DNA from 3 places in the Marinifilum fragile genome. Region 1 is predicted to be linked to each of the others. Evidence: riboswitches for the same ligand, from Rfam matches in the RefSeq annotation. Region 1 holds a riboswitch; each other region holds the start of a gene.

The links. Region 1 has a riboswitch for cobalamin ahead of ACKPCA_RS08565 (ABC transporter substrate-binding protein). Riboswitches for the same ligand answer to the same signal wherever they lie in the genome.
Region 2: another riboswitch for cobalamin. It lies ahead of ACKPCA_RS06050 (TonB-dependent receptor); the one in region 1 lies ahead of ACKPCA_RS08565 (ABC transporter substrate-binding protein).
Region 3: another riboswitch for cobalamin. It lies ahead of ACKPCA_RS13650 (TonB-dependent receptor); the one in region 1 lies ahead of ACKPCA_RS08565 (ABC transporter substrate-binding protein).

What each region holds. Positions count from the first base shown of each region.
Region 1 covers NZ_OY781962.1:2,159,662-2,166,887, forward strand. The annotation lists gene ACKPCA_RS08555 (ABC transporter ATP-binding protein) at 1-500, opposite strand, end outside; gene ACKPCA_RS08560 (iron ABC transporter permease) at 493-1,545, opposite strand; gene ACKPCA_RS08565 (ABC transporter substrate-binding protein) at 1,553-2,737, opposite strand; cobalamin riboswitch at 2,826-2,960, opposite strand; gene ACKPCA_RS08570 (group I truncated hemoglobin) at 3,078-3,437, opposite strand; gene ACKPCA_RS08575 (hypothetical protein) at 3,577-4,101, shown strand; gene ACKPCA_RS08580 (apurinic/apyrimidinic endonuclease family protein) at 4,134-5,132, opposite strand; gene ACKPCA_RS08585 (hypothetical protein) at 5,612-6,211, shown strand; gene ACKPCA_RS08590 (DUF6660 family protein) at 6,526-6,834, shown strand; gene ACKPCA_RS08595 (CusA/CzcA family heavy metal efflux RND transporter) at 7,010-7,226, shown strand, end outside.
Region 2 covers NZ_OY781962.1:1,545,730-1,552,955, forward strand. The annotation lists gene ACKPCA_RS06040 (zinc-dependent metalloprotease) at 1-584, opposite strand, end outside; gene ACKPCA_RS06045 (histidine kinase) at 801-2,723, opposite strand; cobalamin riboswitch at 3,072-3,286, shown strand; gene ACKPCA_RS06050 (TonB-dependent receptor) at 3,383-5,638, shown strand; gene ACKPCA_RS06055 (sirohydrochlorin cobaltochelatase) at 5,697-6,635, shown strand; gene ACKPCA_RS06060 (hypothetical protein) at 6,766-6,930, opposite strand; gene ACKPCA_RS06065 (flavodoxin) at 6,997-7,226, opposite strand, start outside.
Region 3 covers NZ_OY781962.1:3,421,266-3,428,491, forward strand. The annotation lists gene ACKPCA_RS13650 (TonB-dependent receptor) at 1-1,789, opposite strand, end outside; cobalamin riboswitch at 1,905-2,122, opposite strand; gene ACKPCA_RS13655 (DUF4369 domain-containing protein) at 2,528-3,196, opposite strand; gene ACKPCA_RS13660 (M16 family metallopeptidase) at 3,429-6,239, opposite strand; gene ACKPCA_RS13665 (thioredoxin family protein) at 6,334-7,226, opposite strand, start outside.

The DNA of each region.
Region 1 (7,226 bases):
ATCATTACCCTCTGACGCTCACCATCACTCAATTGATTGATATAGTGATTCGCGTAATGCAGTAATCCAACCTGTTCGAGAGCCCATTTTATTTTATCATTATCAGCATCAGATAATTTTCCCATCCAGGAAGTATACGGATGACGCCCCAAAGAAACGATATGATATACCGTAAGATTGCCAACATTAATCCTTTCTGTAAGAACAATACTAAGAAGTTGTGCAATTTCTTTAAAGTTTCTATCTCGAATGGGAATACCTTCAACCAAAGTGCGACCATCCAGTGGGGCTTGTATTCCGGCAATGGTTCTCATTAAAGTAGATTTACCTGCTCCATTGGGGCCAAGCAAACAAACCATTTCTCCCTTCCGAATCGTTAGGTTAATATCAGATAGCAAACACAAAGTATCTTTCTTCGATTGCTTGTAACCTATTGCAAGATCTTTGGTAACTAATATATTTTGATGCTCTCTCTCCTCTTTCATAGTTCCATTATCCACCAAAGGATGCTTTTACATTTCTACTCCTCATAATTACCCAAATCACTACTGGCCCACCAAATAAAGCTGTCACGGAATTAATAGGCAATGTATTTTGATTGCCTGGCAATTGAGAAAAAATATCACAAATTAGCATTATTGCAGCTCCAATTAGCACTACTGCTGGCATTAACACTTTATGACTTGCTGTTCTAAAAATGGAACGAGCAATATGTGGAACCGCAACCCCCACAAAAGCAATCGGTCCAGTAAATGCAGTTAATGTTCCTGCGATTAAAGCCGTGCTAATGATTACCGCAATTCTGGTTTTATTTACCGATATTCCTACTCCTCTAGCATAATTCTCTCCTAACAGCAATGCATCCATAGGCTTTATCAGGAAAAATGCCAAAATTAAACCTGCAAATACAATTGGTCCCATTACCTGCATCTCAACCCATGTCACACCCGCCAAGGAACCAAATGTCCAAACAATAAAACTCTGTATCTGTTCAGGTTCACTAAAGTATTGCAATATATTTACGATTGCCCCGGTAATACTTCCGAACATGATTCCTATAATCAATAATGAGACACTATCGGAAATTCGAATTGAGGCTAACGCTACCAGCAAAAACACAAGTGAAGCACCTGCAACAGCAGCAACCACCAAAGCCCAGTTTCCCAAAAAAGCGGAAACAACTCCAAAAAAGGCTGGAACAATTGCCGAGGCCATTACCATTAAAGCAACACCTAGGCTAGCACCGGAACTAATTCCCAGAACAAAAGGGCCTGCTAATGGATTTCTAAACAATGTTTGCATCATTAATCCTGTTACCGATAATCCTGCACCTACAAAAATGGCTGTTAATGCTTTGGGTAACCTAAAATTAAGAACAATATAATTCCACGAAGTTTTCACCTCATTTCCTGCCAATATCGCAAACACCTTTTCAAAAGGAATATTTACCGATCCAAAAATTAGATCTAGCAACAATAAAGTGATGATGATAAGGCTTAAACCGCCAAATAAAATAGATACAATTTTACCTTTCTGAGAAACCATAGTTCTGTTAATTCAATTTCTGATAAAAATGCAATTCATAATCCGGCAACAAGTCTGGATGTAAAATTTTAATAATGTCCTTAAATACCACATCAGGCTGAATGACTCCAGATTCAAACCAGTCATTAGCACCACTCTCCTTCATTCTTTTGGTATAACAGTATACTTGCTTTGTTTTGTAAGACTCAAACAAAGTATACCTATCATCCAGATTCTCCAGATCTTTTATTGTTTTGCATTGTCCAGGACCAAACCAAATATCGGCATCATGTTGTTTATCAAACACAGTTTCAAAACTTAAAGGCATACTCCCGCTCGTACTATCCGAAAACCAGCAATAATCTGCCTTCCCATCTCTAAGGAATTGAGCCAAATAAGATTGCCCTCCCGGCATATACCATGTGCCTTTAAAATTATATCCTGAAAGAATTGTAGGCTTATTTTTAACGGTAGTTACAATTGATTTTAAATCAATGTATCTTTTTTCAACCTCATCGAAATGTTTCTCTGCCTCAGCTTCTTTATTAAAAAAGGCAGCGATAAACTTGGCCCATTCGGCACGAGCCAAAGGCGAAGATTCCATCCATTCGATATTATACGCAACAGGCAATCCAGCTTGCATTAATTTAGTTTCTCTATCGGTAATCTTCATAAACCCAGCCACCATTACCAAATCTGGATCAATTTCAACAATCTTTTCGAAATTTAAGCTTTCAGAATGACCTACTGCCTGAATTTTACCAGCCTTAGCTCTCTTGTCTATTTCCTCATCGTAGATTCTATCACGTAAAGAAACGGCTACAATTTTATCCTCTACGCCCAAGAATTTCAAAATTCCGATTTGTGTGCTGGAAAGTGCCGCAATACTTTTAACAGGAACCTCTACCATCAAACCATCATCAGGAAGTTTTCCTTCAAATTGATCTCCTCTATTTTTAAGGTAATACTTCTGAAAAACCTTGCCTTCGTTCCAAGGATCCCAAACAATCAATTCCTTCAAATTATTATCAAGAATATTGATTTCGAATCCCTTTGCATACTTCAGTTTTGTTTGATGATAAAAAGCCTTATCAGCAATATCTGATTCTGAATTCTGTGAAGTCTTCTTTTTTTGCTCTCCTGATTGACATGCAACAAAACCTAAAACAGTCAGAAGTAACAAGTTTAGGCCGATCGTTTTTAATAAGTTCATTTCTTCCACAAATTATTGTGGGGAAGGATGATAAGAAAATACAATTCTTAAAATTATACTCCCGTTACTCAGTTCCCCGAAGTCACGAAATAGTTTCATTAATTAGGCAGGTATTCCGACTTAACTATCTTAGGAAAGTATTACGGCTGCGGGGACAGCTTTGGATTTTCACCAAATTCCCTTTTCATTCTTGAAACAAGAAACCCAATTGCTGCAAAGCTATGCAATATTTTGGAAATAAAAATAAGTTTTAGAACAATTGGAATTACTTGAATTCATAAAAAAAGAGATCAAACCAAGGCGGATCTAATCTCTTTATAAAAACACATTCAATATGGTATTACATTGCCACAATATCTTTCTTCATACCATACAAAACAAAAAGAACTTCTTCTTTTTCCTTTTGCCCAACATCATTCATTTCAAGTGCCTGCAATATATCATCAAGAACTGCATTAAACTCAACATCACTAATATTCATTCCCTTGTGAGTTGATAACATATCTTTTCCTTCATATACACTTGGGCCACCTGTTCCCATGATGAAAAAGTTAGCCGCACCTTTTTTTAAACTTGGAATGTCGCTCTTGGAAAAGCGTGGTGCAATTGCGGCATTTTTAAGATGTAGGTCAACAGTATCACTAGCAATTTTTGTAATCCCATCGCTTCCGCCTAATCTTTCGTAAAGTGATAACTCCATTATTAAATCCTCCTTATTTTAAAATAAACAAGAATTTACGGAGAATTACCAGCAATGTCAATTAATTAAACAAACTATAGCTCAACGAAATTAAATAAAATGGTATCTTTCTCATTCTAAATTATACAAATCAACAAGTATGAAAAAACTACTATTCGCATTGCTTTTCATCCCACTTATTGGGATGGCACAAGATCAAAAACTACCAGAACATTTCTCTTGCCTGGAGTATTTTATGGGTAATTGGAAAAGTGAGACAACCGGCAAAGCAGGAAAAGGAATTGGAAAGCAATCTTTTACTACAGAAATGAATGGTCGATATATTACATTAAATGTAGAAACCAAGTTTGACCCTAGCGAAAAATATCCTGAAGGTGAGTTACATATCGATAAAGGATACATCAGCTTCGATGGATTTCGTAAGAAAATCATCTATCGACAATTTAATATCGAAGGCTATGTAAATCAATTTGTGTTAGATAATTCGAAAGAAGGTGTATTTGTTTTTGAAACAGAAGCCATAGAAAATGTTCCAAAGGGATTTAGGGCAAGAATCACTTTTGAGATCGTGGACGAAAACACATTTAAAGAAGGATTCGAATTGGCTGCTCCAGGAAAAGATTATTCGGGATGCATATATAATACATGGAAACGTATAAAATAGATGATATAAAAAAGGACACGCAATGCGTGTCCCTACATTAAATTATTTCGCTGCACTTCTAGTTTCTCTGTAAATTCATCCATATCTTTTGTAATGAATTCATGAACTACAATCTCCGGTTGCACTTCCGCAATGATTTCCTTTACTCGTTCTGATTGAAAAGGCAAATGCTGATCGATTTGCAAAACATGCTTACGAGCTGCCGAATATTTTTCGCGATGAGTAAGTTTTTCCCAATCCTGAGGAAAACCATTTTGTATCTGTTTCAACTGATACTCTCCCGACAAACTGCAATTCAGGTGCAAACTTTTAATTTTGGCTTGTACATCTTTTGACAATCTTGATATTCTATCCAAAACAAAATCGATGGCCTCATCCTCACAACGCAGAGCGGGATTGGTATTCATTAAATGCCCTGTATCCAACAAAACATTCCAATTGCTGAACTCTAACCTTCCTGCAAAATCATCAACCTCTGCTGGAAATAGCAGATCCAAACCTGGCCACCACAAATTTTCTATAGCCAAAGTAACCGGAGGTTCTCCATCGGTGAATTCCTGTGCCGTACGGTTTAGCATCTCTGCCAAGTTGGAACTCACTTCGGTATTCTTATAAGTAAAATCACGTGAAAAGGCATGATCCAACTCAACATGGGCAGCATGAATAACTGCATGGGCCGGATTAAACAGGCTAGCATTCTCCCACAACTTCTTTTGCGTTTGCACCATTTCGGAAGCATTTCTTCCTCCACAACAAAATTGCAAGTAATCATTATTTACATCCGGGAAATAATATTTTGCAGCTTCCTCTCCTTTTCGCCAAACATCCAACCAGGTTACCCAAAACGGCAAATGAATTGATTTTACTACTTCCTTTGGGATTTCATCAGATGGATGATCGTACCCTATTAGTAACTCCACACCATCTAATTCTTTTGTATTGATATATTCTTTTAATCCCTCCCATTTGTTATCGAATCGATCCACATCAGAAGGATGAACTGAAAAGTCAATTAAGTTTTGGTAGCTCATTGTCTAAAAATTTTGCACCAAAAATAGTTCAATACCAATAAGCAATCAAAACGATTGGTAAAATATATTAATCTGTGAGTGCATATTAGCACAGAATAAAATTTTTCAAAAAGAATCGAGATTGCAATTTTAATGATTCAAATGAGCATTTTCGAAGCAGGTTTTTCTATCACTTTTTTATGAGCTCAAGCTAAAAAATGACGTTTTGCCTCTTTTTCGAAAATTCCGTAAACGTTATCATAAACATGCAAAATGGTCAAATCATGTTAATAATGACAAAATTCTTTATTAAATCTGTGTAACGCAAACAATTTCGGGAGTTTCCGCAACCGTTATAAGTTCATTTTTTTGTTATTTCTCCACTTTTCGAGGATTTTATTTAGATCATTTCTACGAATAATACATAGATTTACAATGTCAGCATAAGAGAAATATCAAGAGCTGATTTTATTAACATTTAATTATTAAATTTTATTTGTATGAAAACAAAAAATGTAAATCTTAAAGGAATTGTTTTGGGAGCATTACTATTCTTAGGCGCAAGTTCAGCTTTTGCCACCGGTAACATCAAAATCAATCAGTATTTGGACACAGATTTGTCTATCGTTTCTATCATCAACCCTACTGAATCGGTTTTAAAAATGAAGATCTACGATAGAGAAGGAAACCTATACTACTCTAAAAAAGTAAATAGCGCTACTACAGATCAGAAACTATTTGACTTTTCTTATTTGGAAGATGGTATTTATAAAATTGTACTAAGTGGTGCAGATGAAAATGTTGAAAAAGAGTTCGTTATTGAAGGAAAAAAACTTAAAGTTACAGACGCTAAAGAACTTGCTGAAAAAACTTTATTCAGATCTAAAGACAACGACTTGTTCGTGAGCTACCTTTCTTTTGAAAATACGACTTTCAACCTTTCAATTACTGATGAATTAGGAAATGAAGTATTCGAAGAATCATATACATCAGCTCCAACTTTTTCAAAGAAGTTTAATGTTACTGCATTACCTGAAGGAGAGTACAAAGTACGTTTAGTTTCAAACAACAAAGAATACAATTATGCCTTCAGAAAATAATGACCAATGTGGGTTGTGTGACCAGATGATTCCAATGAATCACAAATTTTTAATAAGTGTATCCCATTCATGTTAGAGATACACTTATTTTTTGTCCAATATTTTAGGATGTTTACACTTCCGGAAAAACCAACTATCCCATTACATAACTGATCAACGGATAAGCAAGCTACTCCCAAAAAAACATCATTCCTTCTTACCCATCATTTCACTTTCTTCTTAAGACACAGAAAACTGTTAAGGTTTCTTAAAAAACTGTTAAAAAAAATTCAAGGACATAAAACTTTACAATTTTCTTCTACTTTTGTTAGCTCATGAAATGGTTTACCTTCATATTATCACTTTATGCACTGCTTCTAACAGTAGTTCCTTGTAACGATGCCCATGCATTCACTCAAGACAAATCAAACTATGAGTTGGTTGATGGAAGTGATCACATGAATGAAAATCATATTGATACCTGTTCCCCATTCTGCGCATGTACCTGCTGCCAATTAATGGTCAAAGTAAACTTTACAACAATTGACCTTTCTACTCAGGAAACAGTATCCGAACAATATAATTTCCAAAAAGACTTTGTGGAAAACTATCACCCTGATTGTTTCCACCCTCCTATTGTTTAAGTCTGACTTCGATTTTTCGAATCAATCTTTTATGTCAGTTCATGTTGTGAACTAGACGAGTGTACTCCTGCTCTTGCTGCAGCTTGACAGTTTACATTCTTTCACAATGTTATACATCTCGGTTAACTCACAATTGAACTGACTTTAATTAATTGTCCGACTTAAACAAAATAATATGATAGATAAAATAATTTCGTATTCTATTCAGAACAAACTGATAATAGGACTTTTTACTCTTGCACTAATTGCTGCAGGTTTATGGTCTATGAAAAAGGTACCTTTAGATGCAGTACCAGATATAACAAATAATCAAGTACAAGTAATTACAACTGCTCCTAATTTAGGCACTACGGATATTGAGCAATTCGTAACTTATCCTGTTGAACTTGCCA
Region 2 (7,226 bases), 610 kb from region 1:
AAAACATAGGATGTAGAATCTTTTCCAATACAAGCCAAATCGAAAGCTTCTCTGATTGAAGGAATGTAATTGTCTTTTACCGATTGAGTAATCGCATCACCTTCTTTTCCCTCGTAATAAGGATGGTAAGTTTTAACCCAAATTTTCTCTTGAATGGTATCTGCTTCAAAACGAATTAATAGGTTTTGATAATTGATTCCTTTGTTCAAGCCCAATTCGTTCACCTGAGAAGGAACCTTTGAAATTTTATTCACCAAAAGAAAATCGCGTCCCATTAAAGAATCAGGAATTTCGAAATAGTAATCTTTCTTTACTCGATGAATGTTAATAACACCCAATTTTGTTTGAGCATCAGAAGTGATTACTTCTTCAAAAGCTTTTAAATCAGATTTCGATTCTTTATTTGTGGTAGAATCTACTTCTGTTTCTTTTTTCTTCTTTTTCCAAAAATTAAAGATTCCTTCTTCAGGAGAAATCGAATGAGTTTCTGATGCTATGGAATTCGCATGCATACCCCCCAGAATGCATGCTATTATCATCAGTTTCCCAATCGACTTAGTAGGTGTAATTGTATTTAAATTCATTTATAATGATTTGTTTCAAAGAGATCCAAACAATCTCCTCATATTTGTTGTTTCGCATTAATTATTGCTACTGCTATGGCAGCTCAAAGCAAGAATTCGGAACAAAAATGAATTATTTCAAACTCACAAGGAAAAAGAAAGGAGTGAATCAGAAATATTAGGGAGTGAAAGACAAAAAAAATGGTGTGAATGGATTGCAGGCAATAAAGTGTTTTGCTAAAACAGAGGCAACTTTGCAATAAAATGGTTCTGCTCTATGCCATAATATGGTTTTCTATCGCCCAAAAAAGTATACAAAGCATCAAGGTTCTTTAATCCTGTACCTGGCGAATGATTTAAATCGGTACGCGGCTGATAAGGGTTTTCAACCAAAATACAATTGTCATCAGTAATCTTTATACGAATGGTTAGTGGCTTATCGCTGGTAATAACATTGTGTTTAATGGCATTTTCAACCAATGATTGAATACTTACAGATGGTAGTTTATATTGCATTGCATCCTCAGGGATATCGTATTCCAGTATTAAATTTTCTCCAAAACGTATCCTTTGTAAAAAAACGTATTGCTTTATAAAATCCATTTCCTGTTTCAATTGAATCAAATTACTGTTATTACTGTCTAACAGATATCGGTATACCTTTGATAAACTCACAATAAATTTACGAGCCAACTTAGGCTCCCCATCCACCAAGGCATACAGTGAATTTAAGGAATTGAATAAGAAATGTGGGTTAATTTGATTTTTGATATTCTTTAACTGTGCTTTTACCTTCTCCTCTTCTTCCTCCTGTGCTTTTTTTCTCAATTGTAAAGTTTCACTGATATCCAGTTTAAAACTTGCTACACCGACAACCCTACCTTCTGAATCGGATATGGCATTGAATATCTGCTGGTAATCTATTCCATGACGTTGATATTCTACCAAGAAATGCTCTCCTCCCAATGCTCTATCCAGATACTTTTTCATTTTGATGCGAAAATCACCATAATAAGCATCCAAAATATTCTTCCCCTCTTTTATAAGTTCGTTTTCAAATTTAAGAACCTCCTCTTTATGCACCGAATTAAAACTAGTATACTGGTAATCTCTTCCCACCGAAAAAATCATAATTTGATCGGTACTCTCCATAATGGAAGATAATTTACTTACCTCGTTCATGTGTCTTCTTTCCGCTCTTCTCCTTTTAGTTGATTCATAAAGCCAACGACGCTGAGAAAAATAAAGAAAAACCATCAATAAAAGAGCCAGGACCAATCCAATTAATATGGTTGAATTTCGTGTGGCTTGCACCGTTTCTTTTACGTTGAAAAGTGGTACACTTACTGTAATTAGCCAATTGGTATTGGTTTCTCCAATAGTAACAGGTTGATATACCCTAATAACAGGTACTTGAAGAAATTGAGAATGAACTTCGCTGTGCATTTTTTTACCACTTGCCAACACCTCTCGTATCCCATCTGCATCATTCAAATGATCAATACTTTTACCAATAAAACTTTCCTCGGGATGTGATATACAGAATCCTTGTTCGGAAATAATACTTACATAGGCTCTTCCCAAATCTTCATTATCGTAAAAATGTTGCTGAAATCGATACAGATCCAGATCAGCACCCAACACCCCAATAATACGATTGCTACGTTCAACCGGAACCAGAATAGAACTTATTAAACGATCATCGGATCCCTGATAAGGGACAGATATGTTCTCATTTTTACTTTGCAGAAATTGAATCGCCAATTGATTGTGTATTAGATTCAAATCAGATTGGTAGAAAGAAGAATCTATCTGATCATTTCTTCTATTTAATGAATCAATAGGAATGTACCAAACTGCATTAATTTCGTTTCTCAACTTCAGTTTGGTGATCAGCGCATTATTAATTAGCGCGGATTCCTTCGTGTTCATATCGATAGTTTCTTCTATCGATTCGGCTAGCATTTTTGTACGCAAAATGCTTTCATCCAATTCTCTTTTTACAATCAAAAAACTATTTTGTGCTTTCGATAAAGCCAGATCCACGCTCATTTTACGGGCGGTAATGGTCATTTTATCCCCAATCAAATAAGCTACCGCACCAAATGCCAAAATGATAACCGCTCCTATAAAGATGATGGATTTGTTACGAAAATTCATTAATTCCAGATTTTTAAAAGCACAAAACTTATTAATAAGCAAATATTTACAAATATGAAATGATGTCATTTCAGAAATAGAGTACAAAAGTAATATATAGAATGAATTAGAAATGAATTTCGATAAATTTTACAAATAAGAAGCTTAAAAGGATTCAAAATTAGATAGATAACATATGATCATATAAGAATAAACAATTTACCCTCAATTAAACTGGCAATTAATACAATACCGAAAGACATTGATTAACAAAAACTTATTGCAGCAATATATATTTTCCAAATTCAAACCTGTTAATTAACATACAGCAAAAGCAATTCCCTTTATTTTATAATCAATAAAAAAGAATACATTTGCAAAGCTTTTGGTGCTCTGTTTGCATTCAGCGAATGGAGTTAAAAGGGAATCCGGTGTAAATCCGGAACAGTACCCGCTACTGTAAATCTCGTTAATATCCTATGATATTAATTCGTTCTCAACAGTCAAAATCCACTGTTCTATAGGGATGGGAAGGAGTTGAGAATCGGGAAAGTCAGGAAACCTGCCAGGAGATATTGTTTAATTATTGCTTCCGGGAAAAGAAGTTAATGATGATTTGAGTATATTTTCTGATTTCATTCATCTCACATATTCCAGGAATGCATTAGTATATTTTTACTATGCATAAGATTTTTTGCATGTTGTTAATGCAGGTAGTATGTTTCACTGCATTCTCACAAAAATTTAGCCTTAATGGCAAGGTGTACAACAAAAACACCAAAGAGGGAATCGATTTTGCTTTCGTTTACCTCGATAGTTTGAATACAACAACTACACAAAAAGATGGGCAGTATGAGTTAACCAATGTAGCAAAAGGCAAATATCATCTATGTGTTTCAGTTCTTGGATACGAAAAATTCTGTCAAGAAATTGAGTTAAGCGCTTCCCAAAGTTTCGATATTGGGCTTCAGCCAAAATCTTTTACCATCTCTCCAATAGTTGTAACTGGTACAGGAACACATTATAAAATTGATAATGTGCCTGTTCAAACCGAAATCATTACAAAAGAAGACATTGCTGATATCTCAGGGAGAAATGTAGAGGAAATCATTTCGGGTATCTCCTCCTCTATTGACTATACCACTAGTTCGATGGGTTCCAATATCAAAATTAATGGTTTGGGTAAAGATTACGTGTTGATCCTTTTGAATGGCAAACGACTAACAGGTGGGGTTGGCGGATATGCTGATTTAAATAGAATTAACTCAGCCGATATTGAGCAAATTGAGGTGGTAAAAGGTGCTTCCTCTACCCTATACGGATCCGATGCTATAGCTGGAGTGGTCAATATCATCACCAAAAAAGTAAAAGGTAAATTATCAGCAAGTAGTAGTTCTCGCCTGGGTGCTTATGGAGATTTCAAACAGCTAAATTCCTTCACATTTAGTAAAGGAAAACTATCTGGTAAAACTACTTTTAACCACAAACAAAAGGCTGGATACCAATTGAATTCTTTGAAATTTAATAACAAATGGGAATCCAATCACGATTTGCCATACCTGATTCATACCTACTACAAACCAGTAAACAAAAGTAAATCTTATACCATTAGCCAATTTTTAGAGTACGAAATGAACAAAAAGTTGAGTTTTAACATGGACTTGTCCTGGTATGAAAAGACTTTGTACTTCCCATTCAAAGCTCAAATGCACAATTACTATTACAACAACAGAGCTATTTCGCTAGGCGGAAAGTATAAATTGAAACACAAAAATTACCTGAGTTTCAATTTTGATGCAAACAACTACTTGTATTACACCGAATATCCATACAAATACAACGAAACCTATATTACCAGCACCGATGTAATCAAGAAGACCTATTATCCGGGCGATCGATTTAAAAATTCGGATGAGATAAATGTAATCTCACAAGTGAAAGGCATTTTTAATATCGACGACAAGAACAAACTAAGTTTTGGCACTGAAATTAAAGGCGAATACCTTGAAGCGGAATACAGGTTAACCACACCTAAAGTTGATGCCTATACTTACTCATTGTATGTTCAGGATGAAATAAAATTAAGTGGCAAATTAGATTTGGTTGCAGGTCTTAGAACACTATACCACGATAAAACCGGTTTCTCAGCAACCCCAAAGCTGACCATGATGTACAAAGAATCTAAATTCACTCATAGGTTCACCTACTCCAATGGCTTTAAAAGTCCTACCTTAAAAGAGTTATACTATTATTACGAAAGCAACCGTATGGGCATGTATCGCCTATACCTTGGTAATGAAAACTTGAAAGCTCAGAAATCACATTATCTTGCATTATCAACTGAATTCAAGGCTAATAAGTTTAAAACAGGATTAAACGTATATCTAAATAGAATCTACGACAAGATCGATTATAAAATTATTCCTACAACATACGATCATGCACGAAGAGGTATAGAGGAAACCAAAAAGCGTTACAATATAGATGATGCCAGAACTTTAGGAGCTGATTGGCATTTTAGTTTTCCTGTATTTTCTCGACTGTTATTCAACGGGAGTTATAGCTATGTAAGTGCAAAAAACCTAACTCAGGATATCAGATTAAATGGCATATCAGAACATAGTGCCACATGGAAGCTATCCTATAATCAAAGATGGACGAATAGCAAGCTAAACATCAACTTGTCTGGCGTTTACAAATCGGATCGTTTCTATTTGGAAGAAGATTTGGAGAGAAGCTATGCAGATGCTTACCAAGTTTGGAAACTCTCTTCGAACCTAAGCATTAACAAATGGGAGAACTATAAAATTCGAATCACTGCAGGAATCGACAATCTGTTTGATTATGTAGATGACAGACCCTACGGATCACATTATGGAACCTTAAATCCGGGAAGAACACTCTTTGTTGGATTGAATGTAAACTTTAGCAAATAACCTAATATTCCTTTAGGGATATATCAATAAGATCAAATTAACAAAAACAAAAGACAAAATGAATCTAATCAAAAGATCAGCTATCGCTTTATGCGCATTAGCAATGGTATTCACTGCATGTAGTGATGACAACAATGACGACAAGAACACTTTAGGTGACAAAGAAGGTATTCTATTGGTAACTTTTGGATCTTCATTCCCAGATCCACAAGAGACATTCAAGAACATCGACAATGCTGCTAAAAAACGATTTGCCGGTGAAACCATTAAATGGGGTTACACCTCCGATATCATTATCAACAAATTGCGTCAGGGAAATGGAGAAGGTTCTTTAAAAGGACAAATTATCGACAATGACACGCCTCAGGAGGCTTTGGAAATCATGGTAAAGGATGGCTTTTCTAAATTCAAAGTACAATCTTTACATGTTATTCCTGGTGAAGAATTTGATGAATTAAAAGAAGCAATTCATGCATTCAAAGAAAAATACGAAGGGGTAAGCGTGAAAATTGGTCGTCCTTTATTGGATAGCGATGCTGATATTAAAGCTGTTGCTGATATTCTAGCTGCAAAATTCTCTGAGGAATTAAAAGATGGTCCTGTATTGTTAATGGGACACGGTACTCCACATGCTGCAGATGCTCAATACTTAAAACTTCAGAGCGAGCTACAAAAACTAAATCCTAACTTTTTTGTAGGTACGGTAGAAGGGATTGGTTTCGATGCAGGAACAACTTCAATAGGCGGTATTCTTGCCGAATTGGATAAACTTTCTCCAAAAGCTACCAAAGTTACCATTACTCCATTAATGTCTATTGCTGGTGATCATGCAAACAACGACATGAACGGAAATACAGGCGAATCAGAAATTTCAGAGCAATCCTGGAAAGAAAGATTGGAAGGTAAAGGTTACATGGTTAATACTGTAATGAAAGGCTTGGGCGATTACAACGAGATCAATAAAATCTGGATGGATCACCTGGAAGATGCTGAATAAGACAAACAAACAACATAACTTGTTTAAAAATGAAAGAGGCAGTCCAAAAAGTAAATTGGACTGCCTCTAGCTGCTATTTTGATTTAGTCAACTATGATTACTCACTAAACCGATTTTGATTTATAAACATCTATAATAATTCGTAGTGTTTTGCGCTAAAGTTCAATTGTACCCATTTACTTAGTTCCTTTTGCTCTTTAATGCTCAACCATTGCGCTGACTTTTCGAACTCTTTTTTAAATAAAAGAGGGTCTTCGGCAACAGCATTCAATACCATTTTTTGGTGTTCCAACATTGTTTATAATATTTATAATCGATCTTGCAGAAAGCAAATCGGTCAAATATTCCAATGAATTGGCAATTATTTTAACTCTTTACTGATCTGCTCCACCCATTTGTTAATTCTTTCTTCCGACAAATCGCCTTGACTTTCTTCATCCAGAGCCAATCCTATGAATTTACCATCTACTACAGCATCCGATTCTTCGAATTCATAACTTTCAATGTCTACACTTCCTACAATTTTACAATTAAGATCCTTCACTGTACTGTAAAGTTGTGCCATTCCGCCCACAAAAGTATCTCCATTGC
Region 3 (7,226 bases), 1.3 Mb from region 1:
CTAATTTTGCGTTCAGCAAGAAATCAATCCCTTGAGATTTCGACTCCTCAACATTGTAATGTTTGAGTCTTCTTGTGATTTCATTTTCTGCATCACCAGGTTCAATATCAATAGTCTCATATGCGATCAAATCATCTACATTATTGATGTATCCTGTAATGCTTGCCGAAAGGAAATCATTATGAAACTCTACACCTAATGAAGAATATTGCGATTTCTGAGGATCCAAATCTTCATTACCTAAATAAAGAGTTCCTCCTTTTTCGTAGGCGTAATACAATTCTTTTACAGTAGGAGCTTTAAATCCATATCCATAAGTCCCACGGAAATTAAAATGATCTAGCTTGTAAAGTAAAGATACTTTTGGAGTAAAAGCACTACCAAATTCATTGTGCTTTACGTAACGGGTTCCTGCTACCAACTGAAGTTTTTCAAGCAACTTGATTTCTTCTTGAGCATATAAAGCTATTGTTTTGGCCTCAGCCTTTCCGTTTACCAAACGATCTTCAGATACCATTTTCTCTCTCAGATAATCTGCACCTAAAGTAAGAGTGTTATTTTTAGAAATGACATTTACATATTTCATTCTAAAATTGCTCATTCTTTGATCATTCTGAATGTCTTTATCACTTTTCTTATAACTCTTGTAATCTTGATTGTATCGATAATAATATCTGTACTGATCAAAGTTATAGTCAACGGATACGTAATCTTTTTTATTTAATAAATACTTGGCTCCTGCTTCAAAAGACTTATCGGTATAGAAATAACCATATTTATAAATAGAAGTAGGTCTTATAACATGCTTTTTGAAAAATGAATTTCCGGCATAAACCTCCAATTTCCTAGTGGCACGAAATTTTAAAGTTTGAGCGAAAGTAAAATCGTTGTACTCATATTGTGCTCTTTTATCCGTTTCAATCAGTTGTCCTTTTTTGATTTCAAAAGGACTTAATTTCCATCCATCGCTTCTTTTGTGGTTAAAATTTCCATTCCATGAGAACTTACCCAGGTTAAGATCAACCGTATTGCTTTGTTGATAAGTCCGATATTCGCGAATACGACTCGTATTGGAAACATTTACCTTTTGTTTTGATTTTTTTGTAATGATATTTACAACACCAGCAATAGCATCCGATCCATATAGTAAAGAAGATGCACCTTTTAATACTTCAATACGCTCAACATCATCAGGATTAATTCTATTTAGATCGGTATTTCCACCAACATCTCCATACATACGTTTGCCATCAACAAGCACAAGAATAAAGTCATTTCCCAAACCATTAATGGTCATCATGGCTCCCATTGTTCCTGGATTAAAATCAAATGATGGACTTACATTCATCATCAACTCGTTAAAATCTGAAGCTCCTGCACTTGCAATGGCTTTTTTATTAATCAATTCAGTTTGAACCGGAGCTGTTTTTAAATGATGCGCGGTACCAGTTCCAGTTACAACAATTTCTCCCAACTGACTTTTGGATTCTATCATTGTAAAATTTAGAACATTGACACCTTCCTTAATGGTGATTTTCTGCTTTTGACGACTATATCCCGAAAAGGATACAACCAAATCGTAATCCCCTGGTGCTAAATTCTTAATCTGGTATTCGCCTTTGTTATTTGTCGCTGTACCTGTAGTAGTGCCTGAGAAATATACACTAGCACCAGGCATTGCTTGTTGGTTACTTTTTTGGGTTACCACCCCTTTTAGCACAGCATTCTGTGCATTAACGAAAGTCACTGAAATCAGTAGCATAATAGCTACAACATAAATCTTTTGCATAGCAAGATATTAAAACATTAATAACTTCACTTTGCAATCCTTATGAACGACGAGAATAATTCAGAACATTAAAACCAATAAGTCCCAAACATAAACTTCTGTCCCGGAAGCAAAATGTTTAATCGTTGTGATGGCAGGTCTTCTGACTTATCCTGATTTTTATGCCTTCCCATTCAATCTAAAATCGAACAGTGGCTGTAGTATAAAAACCGCGATCCCAAAACTCTGGAACCAGACTTACAGCAGCGGGAACTGTTGCAGATTTTCACTGCATTCCCTTTTAATCCTATTGCACATGAAGATGCAACTAGAACCATTACTGTCGCAAAAGTATATATTATTTTCTTACTGGCAAGTGTGCTTTTCAGCAGGAAAGTTTATTGCATAAAAAAGCCGTTTCATTTCTGAAACGGCTTTTATCCTTTCTCTTCGGGAAGGACTTAAACCCAACCCATATATCTCTTAATTTCAACAATTTTATTAGAGTTTGAGAGCAGAGAACGAATTGATAAATGTGCATGGGAAATTATTCGTTTTACCTCTGCTCTCATTCATGGCTATTCAAACATAACCAGTTAACTTAGTTAGAATATCATTTTCTAATAAATATTTCAATACATTACAGACTTTATGAAGAGGCTGCCTAATAAAGATTTTATATTTGGAGAGATATCTATAAGATTTTTCAAATCCCCAACGCTCCACTACTTTTGAGACCAGCTCTTTTTTCTAATCTGTTTAATTTTTCAATTGCCAATTGACTGCACAATCAGAAAAATACTTACTTGCATTTTTCAAACACTCTTCCTTCTGCCATGATGTTAAGTTTTCAAATTCATCAAATATCAAAGCCATAGCAATCGGATTTTGAGGTTCTTTTCTGTAAGTACTTAGAATTGATTTTTTACGAAGAGTAACAGCCTTCTTTATTTCTTTACGATATTTAAACAGTTTACCTTCATCCTCTTCACATAAATTCTCTTCGGATTTGTGAGTTTGCACCCAACTAATTTTTTCTGCTAAACTGTCCATGTAAGCTTTTTGATATTTTCTTAAAATCCGATCGTATTCTGTATTCTCAAAAGAATTATTAACAATAACCAATTCTTTTTTATCTATCTCAAAATTAAACTTCCCATAACGAAATATCCAGATATCATATTCTTTCTCTGCATCAACTACCAATGTCATCTTAAAAGGTGGTTTTACATTTTCAATAAATGCATCAAACGCCCCGTCTTTAAGTTGAACATCCGATAAGATTGTTTTTGATTTCTCGCTTTTGGTATTCAGCTTTAATTCTATTTTAGAATCACCTACACCCTCAATTTTACCTGAAATTCTAATTGATTCTTTGTTGCATGAAAAAAAACAACAAACAACTACTAATAATAATAAATTTCTCATTCTTAATATTTAATACTACACCAAAATAAATAGAGCTAGTTTAACTTTTAGCCGAACTACGATTACCATCATTTAAATGACATTGCATAGCCTCATAAATCAACTCCTCTTTACTGATGTTTAATTAATTCTCTGATAATAACCATTCCCTACTTTGCCTCTTTATTAAAAAAGTAAGCTTGTTCAGTTCTTTGTTTTTTCACTACAACTATATTTAAAGCAAGCTTTTCATTTATTTAGTCTCCGGCAAAAACATTATATCCAATATATCAGCCTTTTTTAGGAATTTCTTAGCTGCTTTAGCAATTTCTTTTGTGGTCACATTATTAATCACATTGTCGAAATATTCGGGCGACATTCTGTTTTCTCCCGTTTCGTAAAACTTAGTCAATACAGATAACCAATAATTGTTATTCATCAGAGCTTTGCGGTTATTCTTTTTCATATTCAAAACCACCTTATCCAAATCGGACTGAAGCACTGATTTCTGAACCTGTTTTAGCTCTTTATATACCAACTCTTTTAAATGATCTGCCTTTGCAGGATCACAATCAAAGCGTATCTCTAATCCCAGGTTCATTTCAGGAATACGAGAGCCTGTAGGACGTACATTGACACCATAGGTTCCTCCTTCCTTCTCACGAATATTTTCGGTAAAGCGAAGGTTAAGTACAGAACCCAATATGTTGTGGTAAATGATTGTTTCTCTTGAATAATCAGCATCAGCTCTCATCTTCAAATCAACAGTAGCTTTTGGCTCTGTCATTGGCAGATAAATGCGGTGCTCATGTTTCCCTTTCGGAAAATAGTCTCCATTATCCACCCACTCTTCAACTTCACCAGTTGAATTAATGGCTCCAATATACTCCTCCACCAGTGGTTTAAGTGTTTCGGCATCTACATCACCGATAATGAAGAATGTGAAATCTGCCGCATTAGATAGACGCTCGAAATAGATCTCCTTCATACGTTCGAAATCCATCTGTTCTAAGTAGTATTTGTCAAATGCTAACAAGCGTGGATCACCATTATTGCTAAGGATGGTCAAGGTATCCCTCATGAGATCTTTAGCCGTTTCCACCTTATTATTAATGTTGTAATAATTGCGTTCCATGAGTTGATCATAAGCATTACGGTCAAAGCGTGGCTCTTCAAAACGCATATAGACTAACTGTAACATAGTTTCCAAATCCTTAACCATCGTACTGGCTGAAACAGATTCCTCATATTCTCCGAACTTAAAGCCACACGAGGGTGTTTTACCAGCAGTAATCTTCTTAAACTGGATAGGATCGTGAGCACCAATACCAAAACCAGATACAAATGCTGAAGCAGCTCTGAATGATGGTATATCTTTCACATCATATAACGACTTTCCTCCCTTGCTGACCGCCTTGAGGATAACCTTATTGGTCTTATTGTTAACTTGCTTAAAGACCACCTTAGCGCCATTTGAAAGGGTCCATTCCTGGGCTTTAAACGCGTCAATAGTCTTCTCACTAACAACTTTACCCGGTATTGGAGTGGTGCTCATTAATGGAGCATCCACAGGCGTGTTATCCACATAAGGCTCAATAGTGCTTTGTTCCACTTTTGCTATTATGGCTTCAATCTCCTCTTGTGTAGGTAAAGAATCCGCCCCTTTATCGGGACCGGTCACCACATAAGCCCGGTTGATGTCACTCAAATATTTTGAGGCCACAGCAGATACTTCCTCCACCGTAATACCAGGAATAATCTCTTTGGCAAAAAGGTATTTGAACTTTGCATCAGAAACAGCCTGACCTTCCAAATACGCTCTTTTAATGGCTTTACAGTAGCCATCAGAGCTAATTCCGTTTCGTTTTTTATAATTGTTTTCGACAGCAACCAGAGTATTGACTTTCAAACGTTCCAACTCTTCGTTGGTAAAGCCATGCTGAATAACCCGCTGCAACTCTGTGTAAGCTGCTTCAAACGCCTCCGACTCTTTCCCTATATTAGCAACTGCGTACACATCAAAAGTACTATAGTCTCTTTCAAGAGGACCATAGCCTGCACTTGCCGATAAGAAAGGTACTTTTCCTCTTAATACCAATTCTTTGTAACGCCCTTTCATTAAAGCATTAAAAAAGCTATTTACATATGAGTCCCGAAGACTCTGCATGGTGTTATCCTTGCTTTTTTTATGCCTTATTTTCAGATTGATATTAACGTTTTTATACTCTTTATCTGTTACCTGAACATACATTGGTTCCTGGTTATCCGGAATGATCACAGCCTTACGCTCTTTGGGATTCTCAATGGCAGGTATAGCAGAAAACAGCTCAATCACACGTTGCTCCATTGCATCCACATCAATATCTCCAACAATAGCAACCGCCTGTAAATCCGTCCGATACCACTCGTGGTAAAATTTCCTAAGTTCTTCCGGGTCAAAGTTCTGAATCACATCCAGTTCCCCAATCACATCACGGTAAGCATAGATACTGCCATTATAAATGGTTGGTGCTAATTTCCACTGTAATCTGAAGCCAGGTGTATGGCGCGTGCGCCATTCTTCCGATATCACCCCTCTTTCGGCATCAATCTCTTCCTCATCAAGCGATAGCTCATCACACCAATCGCGTAAAATCAACAGGCACGAATCAACAAGACCACTGTCCTTTGTTGGAACACGACTCAGATTATAAACTGTTTCATTTTTTGTGGTATATGCGTTAATATCCTTCCCAAACTTCACCCCATTATGCTCCAGCATATTTAACATTGCTTTACCTGGAAAAGTGTTTGTCCCATTAAAGGCCATGTGTTCCAAAAAATGCGCCAGCCCATCTTGCTGCTCTGTTTCAAGAGAAGCTCCTACATTCTGGTAAATGTAAAAGCTGGCTAAGCCTCTAGGATTGGTATTACGTTTCAAATAATAAGTTAGGCCATTAGGTAATACACCCTTTCTAATAGTCGTATCAAAAGGTACTGGTTGCGATAAGTCAGCGAATTCCTGTGCCCTTGCAATATTGCTAATTAGGTTTAATCCTAATATTAATAACAGTAGTTTACGCATAAAAATATTATTTTTCAAATAAGACTAATATTATTCTATTTTAATCTTATAATTCATTACTATTAAACTTCAATTTTTACTTTGTTAAGTATGTTTATTTGCCATTAACCGCAATTGTAAGTAAATCTTCTCCTTGTTTCATTAAGCCTAATTCATGTTCAACATTCACTCTTTTTTTATAATTGTAAGGGAAGTCACTTAAAGCTTTGGTTTTTAATTCAATTGCTTTAGTGGTTTCTCCTTGTTTATAAAGAGTATTTGCCTGAAGATTTTCAACCAAATACTTATTAGGAATAAGCCTATTACAGTAACTGATCCAGTCGTTTAAGTATTCAAAATCTTTTTCATTGTCTGCATATTGCAAATAATAGTGAGCTACATCAACTATATCCTTTACAATTTGGTTGGCTTGCATTCCTTCTTTTAACTCTTTCAAAATATGTTTACCCCCAGCATCTGTTCTTTTTTCGTAGCTTTTCTTTCTGCTGTTGTATTCTGCTTTGTCAGCTTTTCTGACTTCATCTACAGGTTGTACATCCTTTTTATTTTCAATGTAAGTGATTGCCTGTTTTTTAAACACATCTATTTCATTTGATAACAGTTGACACATCAGCTCGTAATATTCCATACTCTTATGTCTGTATTCAGTATTTCCCAAAGCTTTGTTTTTGTTAATAAACAGATGCATCAATTCCGGACTTTTAAGGCGATATGCTTCGTTGATGGTATTTCTTAGCATATTACCTTTCATAAAGTCAAGTCTTCTTTTCTCAGACTTATTGGCAAGTTTTGTATAGCTATCGTAATATTTGTCAACTAAATTCCATGCATAACTATCTGCCATAAAATATTTTTGTTTGTCTAGCAGATATTGAAACATTTCCTTGCTGTCTTCCCCAATTTCAGTTTGTATTCGCAACCATGCTTCAATGCCTTGTGTCGGACTTACTCCGTATTCGGTCATTTTATTGATGTATTGTTTCAGAA